DNA from 3 places in the uncultured Virgibacillus sp. genome. Region 2 is predicted to be linked to each of the others. Evidence: riboswitches for the same ligand, from Rfam matches in the RefSeq annotation. Region 2 holds a riboswitch; each other region holds the start of a gene.
The links. Region 2 has a riboswitch for S-adenosylmethionine ahead of Q1A47_RS01315 (methionine biosynthesis PLP-dependent protein). Riboswitches for the same ligand answer to the same signal wherever they lie in the genome.
Positions count from the first base shown of each region.

Region 1: another riboswitch for S-adenosylmethionine. It lies ahead of Q1A47_RS15875 (5-methyltetrahydropteroyltriglutamate--homocysteine S-methyltransferase); the one in region 2 lies ahead of Q1A47_RS01315 (methionine biosynthesis PLP-dependent protein).
Region 3: another riboswitch for S-adenosylmethionine. It lies ahead of Q1A47_RS10745 (PLP-dependent aspartate aminotransferase family protein); the one in region 2 lies ahead of Q1A47_RS01315 (methionine biosynthesis PLP-dependent protein).

Region 1 is NZ_CANMAB010000086.1:4,992-9,136, reverse strand. Features, by position in the region: gene Q1A47_RS15880 (Na+/H+ antiporter NhaC family protein) at 1-910, opposite strand, end outside; SAM riboswitch class I at 1,201-1,305, shown strand; gene Q1A47_RS15875 (5-methyltetrahydropteroyltriglutamate--homocysteine S-methyltransferase) at 1,675-2,787, shown strand; gene Q1A47_RS15870 (XRE family transcriptional regulator) at 3,126-3,692, shown strand; gene Q1A47_RS15865 (helix-turn-helix domain-containing protein) at 3,857-4,145, opposite strand, start outside.
Region 2 is NZ_CANMAB010000003.1:18,298-22,442, forward strand. Features, by position in the region: gene pabB (aminodeoxychorismate synthase component I) at 1-786, opposite strand, end outside; gene Q1A47_RS01310 (aminodeoxychorismate/anthranilate synthase component II) at 752-1,363, opposite strand; gene Q1A47_RS01315 (methionine biosynthesis PLP-dependent protein) at 1,417-2,532, opposite strand; SAM riboswitch class I at 2,608-2,711, opposite strand; gene Q1A47_RS01320 (ROK family transcriptional regulator) at 3,053-4,145, shown strand, end outside.
Region 3 is NZ_CANMAB010000042.1:15,082-19,226, forward strand. Features, by position in the region: gene rarD (EamA family transporter RarD) at 21-923, shown strand; SAM riboswitch class I at 1,059-1,179, shown strand; gene Q1A47_RS10745 (PLP-dependent aspartate aminotransferase family protein) at 1,334-3,085, shown strand; gene Q1A47_RS10750 (SGNH/GDSL hydrolase family protein) at 3,560-4,145, shown strand, end outside.

The sequences.
Region 1 (4,145 bases), on a different contig from region 2:
TAAACGTGATGATGAGTGTAATAAATACGGCAAGTAAGATAACAAAGGTAGCATCCGCTTTTGCAAAGGCATTAAATATTCCGGTAGCTCCTTTTTCTACGCCGTTTTGCCATAATAAAAATAAGGTTAGACCAAGCAATAAAAACAAAGGAACAATTAAATTCCAAGGCTGCGCTTTCACCATGGATAGCTCTTTTTTAATTCCTATGCGGTGATGTTCATCTGTCTGTTGCATGTTTTGATCTTTGTTGGTTTGCTTTTTGCTGGGCTTGGACCAGAATGTCCTAATTAGTCCAATGATCAGCATTACAATTGCAAAAAAGTTAAATGGAATACTGTACAAAAATACTTGATAGGCATCTGCTTCCAGATTATGTTTTTGAATTCCCCCTTCAATAAGGGAAACCATGAAACCGACGAAAGCAGTGGCAGCTGGTAATAATACGATAACGGAACTGGTGGATACATCCATCGTGAACCCTACTTTCCAGTGAGACATGTTCACCTTTTTAAGTAAGGATTTTACCACGGGTCCAATCATCATTATTCGAAACATCGGCATCATAAATGTAAAAGGTAGGGTCAACCAGATGACAACTAGAAGTCCTCGTTCGGATTGAATTTTGTCACCAACCCACTCAGAAAATCCTTTAACTCCTCCAGAAATTTGCATCATACCAATCAATCCGCCAAATAAATATAAAAAGGCGATAATATTAATATTCCCTGGATCTGCCAATGTCGTTATGAGATAGTTTACGGCTTCTTTTGTTCCGTTTAATACGCTGAATTCTAACAGAAAAGCACCTACAAGGAGTCCCAGCACTAGTCCAGGAAGAAGTCTTTTTTGCCATATAGCTAAAGCAATAACAATAGTAAAGGGAATGAGGGAGAACCAGGTGTGATCCATCGTACAGCCTCCTCTAAATGGATGGTTTGATATCTAGTATAAGGTTGAAAAAATGAATAAAAGCTATAATTACCATTTGTAAAAAGTCGATTTTTCATACGTAGCTTTTGCAGAAAGACATAATCACTACATGCTTCCTCATAATAGGTGAATCTGTTGATTATTAGATGTCAATAAAGCTATTAGAAAGGGTGAAATGGACAGCAGTTATTAAATAGTGTGAGGAATCTTTTGCTATTTTTTAATAGAATTGCTATGATAGTTTTAATTATTTAAATAATTACATAATATTCTTATCTAGAGAGGTCGAGGGACTAGCCTGAAGACACCTCAGCAACCTGTTTTATAAATAAGGTGCTACTTCTAGCAAGTTTTATAAACTTGAAAGATGAGAAGGTGACGATGTATGTATACAAAAGAGCCCTTCTTAGCAGAAGGGTTCTTTTTAACGAGGCTGAGGCAAAACACACTTATTTACTCAAAATACGAATAATCATGTTATCAATAGGAGTATCATTCCAGCATCGTGAAATATACTCGCTTTCCGCGGGAACGGTCTCAGCTAACTTGGTAAGGAAAACGCTTTTTCTAGTGGATCTTCGGACTCGTGGTGTTACGGCCGGAGTCTCGCTTATTTCAGGTGCTAAATGAATGATTCTGATCAATACGAACGATAATTAATTTTCAACCAATCATTGTTCGTTTTTAATTGTTTCTTCATTCTTTTGTCTCAGCCTTTTTATAACTATAAAGGAGTGGATACATTGACAACAGCAGTAGAACGAATAGCACCTTTCAAAGGAGATCATGTAGGTAGCTTTCTAAGAACAGATCGTATCAAGCACGCGAGATCTCAATATGCTAAAGGAGAAATTAGTGAAAAACAACGAAGAGCAATTGAAGATGCAGAAATTATTAAGCTAGTAGAGAAACAAAAGGCAGCTGGGCTAATGGCTATAACCGATGGAGAACTTCGGCGTTCTTGGTGGCATTTCGACTTTTTAGAGAATTTAAGTGGTGTTGAGGGATTTGAGCCAAATAATGGCTTGAAATTTGCTGGAATTGAGACAAAAAAGCATTCCATTCATGTTACTGGAAAGGTGGAGTTTAATAAAGAGCATCCATTTCTCGCAGATTTTAAGTTTCTGAATGAAGTGGTAGGGAACCGTCATGTTGCCAAACAGACGATCCCAAGTCCGAACATGTTACTCGTTCGTGCTGGATTTGATACAGATATTTATCAAACAATCGAAGACCTTGTTCCAGATGTGATTATGGCTTATCAACAAGCAATTCAGGCATTTTATGATGCAGGTTGTCGTTACCTTCAGTTAGATGACACATCATGGGCATCCTTTCTATCAGAAGAAGGGATTTCCTCACTGCAAGCAAAGGGCATGAATCCAGAAAAACTAAGGGATATTTGCAAACGTGTGATTAATGAATCGATTGCTGAAAGGCCTAAAGATTTACTTATCACCATGCATATTTGTCGAGGCAATTATCGTTCCCATTATTTCAGTACAGGTTCTTATGATGCTGTTTCTGAAACCATTTTCGCTGGGTTGAATGTGGACGGGCTTTTCCTTGAATTTGATGACGAGCGATCTGGAGGTTTCGAGCCTTTATCCTATGTGAACAGAGATGATCTTTGTGTAGTCTTAGGATTAGTTACTTCTAAGTTCCCAGAGCTGGAAGATAAAGATGTTATTAAGAAACGTATTGCTGAAGCTGCTAACTACCTTCCGTATGAACAGCTCTGTCTTAGTCCGCAATGCGGTTTCGCTTCTACAGAAGAAGGTAATCTGATAACAGAAGAAGAGCAATGGAATAAGGTTAGACATGTAGTAGATATCGCTAAGGATGTGTGGAAGTAAGAAAGCATATTAGTAGCCGCTTATATTAAACCATTTTGAATGAATGAAGATAAAGTAACTCCGAATTACCTTTCGAGCATATCAGTATATTCGGAATGTAGTTGGGTGCTTTATCATTCATTTTTTTAAATGGTGATGTTACCTAACGAAAGGAAGGGTGCTTTGACCCGTTAATATTAGCAAAGTAAACAGAACTAGCTAAAAAAACAGCACACTCTGCTTGTATGTGATTAAATCTATAGGCAGTGATTATCTGTATGTTCGGATTGACGATAGTTTCGTTCTATTCTATCATTAAAGAAGTTTATAGAACGTGTGACCACTAGCGGAAGGAGAGAATTGCAATAAATCTTAATAATATAGGTAAGAAAATTAAGCAAATGCGCTTGCGTATGAAAAAAACACAACAGCAGGTAGCGGAAGCATGTGGAATCTCCAAAAGCCTTTTATCTAAAATTGAAAATGGACAGACAGCTTCAGCAATTGCCACTTTATCCAAAATTAGTGAAGAATTAGAAGTACCACTAACCTGGATTTTGGATGATCATGATGATCGAGATCTTGTTTTACTCCCTCATACAGAACGGCAATTTAAAGTAGGTGATGAGAATATGGGTTACTCCTATGAATTGCTGGCAAATCGTTCGCGGTTTACAGGAATTGAACCTACTATTGTTCATGTAACTCCTCGGGATATGAATGTCCGCGAAGAGACCTATACGCACTCCCAAGATGAGTTTATTTATATTTTAGAGGGAGCTATCCATTTACTTTATGAAGATGAGAAGCATTACATGGAAAAAGGAGATAGTGCTTTTTTTAAAGGAAATAAGTCACATTTATTTATTCCCGTTAATAATGAACCAGCGAGGGTACTAACAGTGTTTATCGATAATCATTTGTAATCAGACAAGGAGCTGTCCCAAAAGACAGCCTCCTCTTGAGCAACTGATTTGGCTGACCGACTCCTGTGGATGAATCCAATTATTTTAGGCTTTACACGGCAGCCACCCCAACAGGAGTATTCAAAGGTCTAGATTGCTGTATCAACATGTACTTTATGGAATATCTATTCTCTGGAAGAAATACATAGGAACTTTATTGGTTTGTCCGTATAATTATACCAATTATGTGGTGTTGAAGAATCTAAGAATATACAATCATATGGTTGTAAAATGGCTTCCTCATAATCAACTTCAATGGTAAGCGTGCCTTCTAACACATATAGAAACTCCTGTCCTTTGTGTGAAAAATTATTGCCTCGATTATCTCCTGGGTTAAGAATGATAAGATTCGGAACAAAAAGTGGGTTCTCCATTCCTCCGGTTAAATCCTTATAAATAAATCGATTTTCAGTT
Region 2 (4,145 bases):
AAAAACGGTTGGATAACGTTCAATTGCAAAAAGCTTCGGAACCTTAACAGTACCAGGTTTTGCAATTAACCCTAAATCATTTCGTAATAAATCTACGATCATTACATTCTCTGCTCTGTTTTTATCAGAATGGTAAAGCCAATCTGCAAGTTGCTTATCCTCCTGCTGTGAATTGCCTCGTTTAACGGTACCTTTCATTGGTTTTGTCGTTATCTTGCCATCCCTTAAATGGAAAAATAATTCAGGGGATGCAGACAGAATTGAATGGTCTCCAATGTCCAGATAGGCTGCATAATTAGCTGATTGCGCTTGTGCCAATTGTTGAAAATAACTTCGAGTATCACCGTTAAATTGGCTCTGTAGCCGGACTGTGTAATTAACCTGATAGGTGTCTCCGTTCTCGATATGTTGCTTTATCATTTTCAAATTTTGTTGATAATCTTCAAGGGAAGTTGTAGGTTTCCACTCTGTTAAATGAAAGGCTTTAGTATCAGCCATTATTTCATCTGATGGCTGAGCGAAAATACCGAACCACAATAGTGGCAAGGTACTACAGTTGTTTACTTGCTGAGCCGGATCAAAGGCAGGCGCTGCTTCATATGCAAGGTATCCAGCTGCATAGTAACCAGCTTCGATATACTGTTGAATAGATTGCATACAAGGTATTACTTCTTCTAACTTTGTAGTGGTTATAATAGTAATGGGATCTTTAAAGGTCATGGGCTGTTTATTACCTAAATGATTGGCAAAGTCAAAGAATAGGAGTGGTTTTTTTGGCGAATGCATCTATTTGTCCAACCTTTCGTGTGAAAAAGTTCTCTAATAACTGTAGCCCTTGTTCGGATAGTATTGCTTCAGGATGAGCTTGAATTCCTTCTATTGGATAAGTTTTATGGCGAATTGCCATAATCTCACCTGTAACTGATTTTGCGCTTATTTCAAAGCAAGAAGGTAGGGTAGCCTCCTGAACAATAAGTGAATGATACCTTGTGACAGCTAACGGATTTTTAAGCTTTTTGAATATACCTTTATGATCATGGGTAATCATTGAAACCTTACCATGCATTGGTTGTTTGGCTTTTACAATACTAGCACCAAAGGCTTGAGCAATCGTTTGATGCCCTAAACAAATTCCAATTATTGGATATAGCGTATACAGTTTTCTTACAATCTCTAGACATATACCTGCAGAAGCCGGGTTTCCAGGTCCAGGAGAGAGCAATATGCTAGATGGGTTTAATCGTTTAATGTCTGCTATTGAGATTTCATCATTGCGAGCGACATATACTTGCTGGTTTAGCTGCTTCATATATTGTACAAGATTAAATGTGAATGAATCATAATTATCGATGACTAATATCATGTAGTTACCTACTCTCTTATAAACACTTCATGCGTTATTATAGCAAATGTAGGTTAATAAGCATATGTATCCACTTCAATTAATGCTTGTTTTAAATCCTCTATTAATTCATTTGGTTGTTCAATTCCAACTGAAAACCGTAGCAGTTGGTCGTCAACACCACGCTTTATTCTTTCATCTCTAGGTATGTCAGCGTGAGTTTGTGTTGCTGGATAAGTAATAAAACTTTCCACCCCTCCTAAACTTTCAGCAAAAATGATAAGCTTCAAACTTTGAAGGAAAGGATCTATCCATTTACTTTTTCGTAAGCGAAAAGATAACATACCACCTCTTCCTGGATATAGAACATTATCAACCATTGGATGCTCTTGCAAAAAGGATACGATAAGCTTTGCATTGGCTTCATGTTTTTCCACCCGAAGCGCAAGTGTTTTTAATCCTCGAATTAATAGCCAAGAGTCAAAAGGTGATAGCACAGCACCTGAAGCATTGTGGTAATTGGCTAATTTTTCAGACAAGGATTTACCTTTTGCCACTACTAATCCAGCGAGTACATCGTTATGACCACCAATGTATTTCGTGCCACTATGAATGACGATATCAGCCCCTGACTCAATTGGCCGTTGAAGTAGCGGGGTCAGAAAAGTATTGTCAACAATTAATAGTACATTATATTGGTGCGCTAATTCCGCAACTTTTACAATATCTATCTCTTGCATTAGGGGATTTGTAGGTGTTTCAATAAAGATTGCTCTTGTTTTCGAGGATATCAGTCGCCGCGTTTCTCCGTCATTCTTGAAATCTGTATATGTTGTCTGAATTTGATATGCAGCGGCGTAATGCTCTAATAATCGGTACGTTCCTCCGTATACATCACTCGTTACAATGAGTTCATCCCCAGCATTAAAAAGAGAGAATACTAATTGAATGGCTGCCATTCCAGAACTGCAAGCATACCCACTGTCAGCGGATTCCAATTTAGCGATTCCTTCCTCTAGTAAGGTTCTTGTAGGATTTTTCGTTCTTGAGTAATCATAGCCTGATGATTGTCCCAGTCCGTGGTGCTGGTAGGCAGTTGACAAATAAATAGGTGCGCTAACTGCTCCAGTAGCTTTATCACTCTTATTTCCTAATTGTACTAATTCTGTTTCAATGCTTCTTCGTGACATAATATCCATCCCTTCATTCGATGAAAAAAGCCTCTTCTAATTAAATAAGAAGAGGCTTACATCATTCGGTTACTCTTCCTATCTGCATGCTTTCGAGCATCTGGAATTGGCACAGTTCTCTTTATAAGTCTGTTGCCGAGGCTTCAAAGGGCCAGTCCCTCCACCTCTCTGGATAAGAAAATAGTTTATGTAATTTTTAAAATAGATTACAGTTGTTTTTGCTATTTGTCAAGGGAAACTTAGGGATTTACTCCAATGTACAGTTTACAGCATTTAGATAACATGGTTTCATCTGAAGATAAGTGGAAAATAAAAGCAGATACGAATATCGCAAGAAATAAATTAGTTAAAACATTCTAAAAATTAGTTGACTAATTTTTCTCGCTAATCTATACTATTAATAACTTCACAGGAGAAACTATTTGGTTAAATACTGGAAAAATATAATAAATAGTAAAAAATCAATGGAAAAAGCCATTTAATTCTGGTTATTAATTACATGATGTTAATAGGTGATCAAATGAAAATTAAGAATCAAGATTTTTTAAAAAAAGAAAATAGAAGTTTAGTCTTAGAAATAATTCTTAATCAAGGTCCGATCTCACGTGCCGAAATTGCCAAACAAACGTCGATGAGTCCTACTTCTGCTTCTCGAATTGTTGCATCATTACAAGAAAATAAGCTAATAAGAGAGATGAATATGTCTAGCGAAGGAATTGGCAGGAAGGCCACTTATTTTATTCCAAATGAACATTCTGTATTCTCAATTGGTGTTGAAATTGACCAGAAAGTTATTCGGATCGGTTTAATGAATTTTATAGGAAAGTTAACCATTCTGAAGTACTTTGACTATCAATCAATAGATCCAGTGGCAACAGTTCAATTTATAGCAGACCATATATTACAAATGATTGACGACGAAAATCTTACATCGGATCAAATTGCTGGAGTTTGTATTGGCTTACCAGGACTTATTGAGAATGACAAAGGTGAGGTGAAATTATCTGCGCAATTTGATTGGAAAAATATCCCTTTACAAGAGATGGTTGAAGAGAAAGTAGGCTTTACCGTATTCGTGGACAATGAATTAAAATTGAAAGCGCTTGCTGAGTATATTAGTGATCCTGAACCAAAAAAAGCGTATATGGCAATGATTGGTTTTGGTAGTGGGGTAGGTTCTGCGTTAATAAAGAAAGGAGAAATCTATCGAGGTGAAGGAAACTTCTCAGGAGAAATCGGACATACTATCGTTGATCCTTATGGAATTTATTGTCCATGTGGGAATTTTGGCTGTCTCCAAACGTATATTGCTGAAAAGTTTTTGTTAGATGAAGCATCTAAAACAAAAGAGATTGAAAATATTCAGGCCTTAATCATTGAATATGAAAATGGAGAAAAGTGGGCAAGAAATATAGTTGATAAAGCAATTACCTATGCAGCAATTACGATTAATAATGTTGTTTGCGTATACAATCCAGATTCCGTCGTTCTTGCTGGTAGTTTAATTGAAAGGTTTCCGCAAATTAAAGATCAAATTATTGAAAAGTGTGAGAATCAGATGTGGGCACCTGTCATGAAGACATTTCAATTACGCACTACAAAAACGGGAGAAG
Region 3 (4,145 bases), on a different contig from region 2:
GGAAGAAGGGATGAAACCTTATGAACGCTAATCAGGATCGGAACGGTATGATCTACACATCATCAGCATACATATTATGGGGATTTCTACCAATCTATTGGAAGCTTCTTGACCATGTTTCTCCAGGGGAAACATTAGCTCACCGCATTATTTGGTCTTTCGTCTTCACATTTTTACTTGTTCTCATTATGCGTAAATGGTCGGATTTTACGAAGGAATGGAAGGAATTGCTTCATAATAAAAAGAAGCTATTTGGTATTTCTTTGGCTACGCTAGTAATTAGTCTAAATTGGTTAATATTTATTTGGGCCGTTAATAGTAATCATGTTGTTCAAGCAAGTCTGGGCTATTATATTAATCCACTTATAAGCATATTACTAGGAATTATCGTATTAAAAGAAGCCTTTACTTTCCGTCAAACTATTTCATTTATTCTAGCAGGAATCGGTGTGCTTTATTTAACGATAAGCTATGGTGTGTTTCCTTGGGTGTCATTATTACTTGCCATCAGCTTTGGACTGTATGGTTTATTGAAGAAAAAGGTCGATATCGGACCAATGATAGGGTTAACCATTGAAACCATGCTTATTCTCCCCTTCGCAATTATTTACCTAGCCATTTACCCTGATAACGCCTTTCAGCTTCATGAATTCTTTTCATCTACGAACCTATTATTAATGGGTGCAGGTGTTATGACAGCAATTCCCTTGTTACTGTTTGCAAGTGGAGCGAAACGCATTTCTTTAGCAATGGTCGGATTCTTGCAATATATTGCACCAACATTAATGTTATTACTAGGCGTATTTATATATAAAGAAGCCTTTACTTCTGCTCATTTAATTGCTTTCGCGTTCATTTGGATAGCTCTAGTAAACTTTATGCTTACGAGCTACCGAAGACCACTGAGGAAAAAGCATGTATAAAAAGATATAACATGCTCTAGGTTTTCTTACGTTTTGGCGATGGTATTATGCCTGCCTTTTGTTACGATTTAAAACTAGTGGTTGACAAAAGATTATGTACACCTATATAATATTCAATAATTTAGAAAAATACATCTCTTATCAAGAGCGGTGGAGGGAATAGGCCCTGTGAAGCCCAGCAACCAAAAAGCGATGAAATATTGCTTTTTACGGTGCTACATCCTACAGATCCATTTTATGATCTGGAAGATAAGAGGAGGAAAGGTTAAATCCAAGCCCTCTTCTTAGGAAGAGGGCTTTTTCATTTTCCCCCTCTTCCTCCAGACACAAGGATTGCTATTCAGTAACTGGCCACGTCAATACTAGTCGTGGCAATACAGAACTACAAACTATCCTAGGAGGAATGAATAATGGCAAAATTTCACCAGAAACAACCAGATACAGTATTACTACACGGAGGTCAGGTGCCAGACCCAACCACGGGTTCTAGAGCTGTCCCTATTTATCAAACAACATCCTATGTTTTTCGTGACACGGAGCACGCACAGAATCTATTTGGCCTTACCGAACCGGGCAACATTTATACACGGATAGGGAACCCTACCGTAGATGCTTTCGAGCAACGAATTGCCGAATTAGAAGACGGTGTAGCAGCAGTAGCAACAGCATCTGGAATGGCAGCTATTACCTTTGCTATCCTAAATGTTGCTAGTACAGGAGATGAAATTATAGCTGACAGTAATTTATACGGTGGTACTTATAATCTATTTGCAAACACACTTCCTCGCTATGGTATAACGGTTAAATTTGTTAATGGCAAGAACAAGAATGAAGTCGAAGCTGCTATCACAGATAAAACAAAAGCAATCTTCGGTGAAATTATTACGAACCCTAGTCTGCACATCTTTGATGTCGAGACCATTGCTGCTTTAGCTCATTCTTATAATATTCCTTTAATAATTGATAATACATTCGCACCTTATATTGCTAAGCCGATAGCATGGGGAGCAGATGTTGTGGTCCACTCCGCTACAAAATGGATAGGAGGACATGGTACGACCATTGGAGGTGTTGTCGTTGATGGCGGAAGGTTTAATTGGAATAACAGCAAATTCCCTGGCTTTACAGAACCAGATGAGAGCTATAATGGCCTCCGTTTCATTGATGTTGGTCCTGCGGCTTTTGCTACTAAATTAAGGGTACAATTATTGCGTGATATTGGTGCGTGTATTAGCCCGCATAATGCGTTTTTACTATTACAGGGTTTAGAAACCTTGCATCTTCGTATTCCTCAACATAATAAAAATGCACAGATAATTGCCGAATACTTAGCTAAAAATCCTGCGATCGAATGGGTGAACTACCCAGGTTTACAAAGCCATTCATCAAACAAGCGAGCTAAAAAATATTTTAGTGAAGGTGCTGGATCTATCATCACTTTTGGAATTCGAGGGGGGAGAGAAGCTGGACGACAATTAATTGAATGTATTGAATTATGGTCACATGTAGCTAATGTTGGTGATGCAAAATCACTAATTATTCATCCTGCTTCAACAACGCATCAACAACTAACCGTTGAAGAATTAAAAACTAGTGGTGTTACGGAGGAAACAATTCGTCTATCGATTGGTTTGGAGTCTGTTACCGACTTATTATACACCTTAGATGCTGCTATCGCTGAAGCTACTGGCGAAGCAAAAACGATAACAACCAATGATTCCGTCGCTATCAGTTGGCTACTTAGCTCTCCGTTTGATCGTAATAATGGAAATATACGAAAAAAAACCATTGCCGTATACGGCTGGGAAGATGCAGGAGAGAAAGAAAGGGAAAAAGTCAAACAGCTACAATCTATTGGTTTTGAGCTTTATTATATAAGTCATTCAACAACTGAAGAATCTCAGCATGTGTTCAGAGACTTATCAGCTATTCCAACTGAGCTTGATGCTGTATGGTTTCTCCAATCAGACCTCCCATCAGGTGTTATCGAACAAGTTATAAATAAACAAGGAAAAATAGTATGGTTGGAACAGCCTTATCAAAATAGTACTTTAGAATATGCCAAAGCAGCTGGGATCACTGTTATTACCGCAAAAAATCCTTATGACGAGTTTTTAGCATTGCGATCACAAGACGATGCTTCTGACCTCACTCATGTTTGAACGAGCAAACAGTATGCTGGAATCAAACTAATTTTAGAAATTTAGAACTAATTATTTATGTAACAAAACTGTTTCACTTTTAGAAAGGAGGTTTACTTTTACTACCGATTGGAAAAATTATAAATAACCTTCCCTTACTGATCGCCTGTTATTGAAGGCGATCTTATTTTATCCCGTATATAACTGGCAGTAAGATCCCTACTTCAAGCAATAAAGTAAAACCAATATGGGTAAATGTGGGGATCGACTGTCAGTAAATGTCCGATTAATTGAAAGTCCTTTAGGTCATACCCTTGTGGTACTAGCAATCAGTAAGGGATAGACAAAAGCCCCAGCGGATTGAGGTTTCACTTTATTTCCTTCATTGAACAAGTTATGAAGTACATATATATAGGAAATACTTTCGAATGTATTTTATACATGAGACAATAAAGAAAAAAGGTTATGAACATAACAGCATAGGTGTGAGTAAACATGAAGAAAAACTACTATTATTTCGGTGCTATTTTTGTGATGCTTTTAGGGATCAGTCTTATCTTTTTCCTGACACATCAGCCTGACCCAAAGTTAAATGATGTTATCATTTCGGAGAAAGACAGTAAAACAAATGGGGATCAGCAGAAAGAAGCGACTAAGACAGATCAAGATGAAAAACAAGATGATCAAACGGAAGAAAAGCCATTCTCCGAAATGGTAGTAAGTGCTGTTGAACAAACCATTCAGTTCTTTTCAAATAAAACACATGTTACAGCAATAGGTGATTCCCTTACACAAGGAGTTGGCGATTCAACCGCACAAGGTGGATATGTAGGGATTTTGGAACGGGCTATTAACAAGGATAAAAAAGTAGTAACATTCGATAATCTAGGTGTCCGCGGTAATCGCTCTGATCAGCTGCTTAAAAGACTGGATAAACCCGAAGTTGTTTCCTCGATTAAGCGATCTGATATAGTATTAATAACTATCGGAGCCAATGATATAATGCAAGTCCTTAAGCAGAACATTACCAATTTAAAAATGGAAGACTTCACGAAAGAGCGTGCACAATATCAAGAAAGAT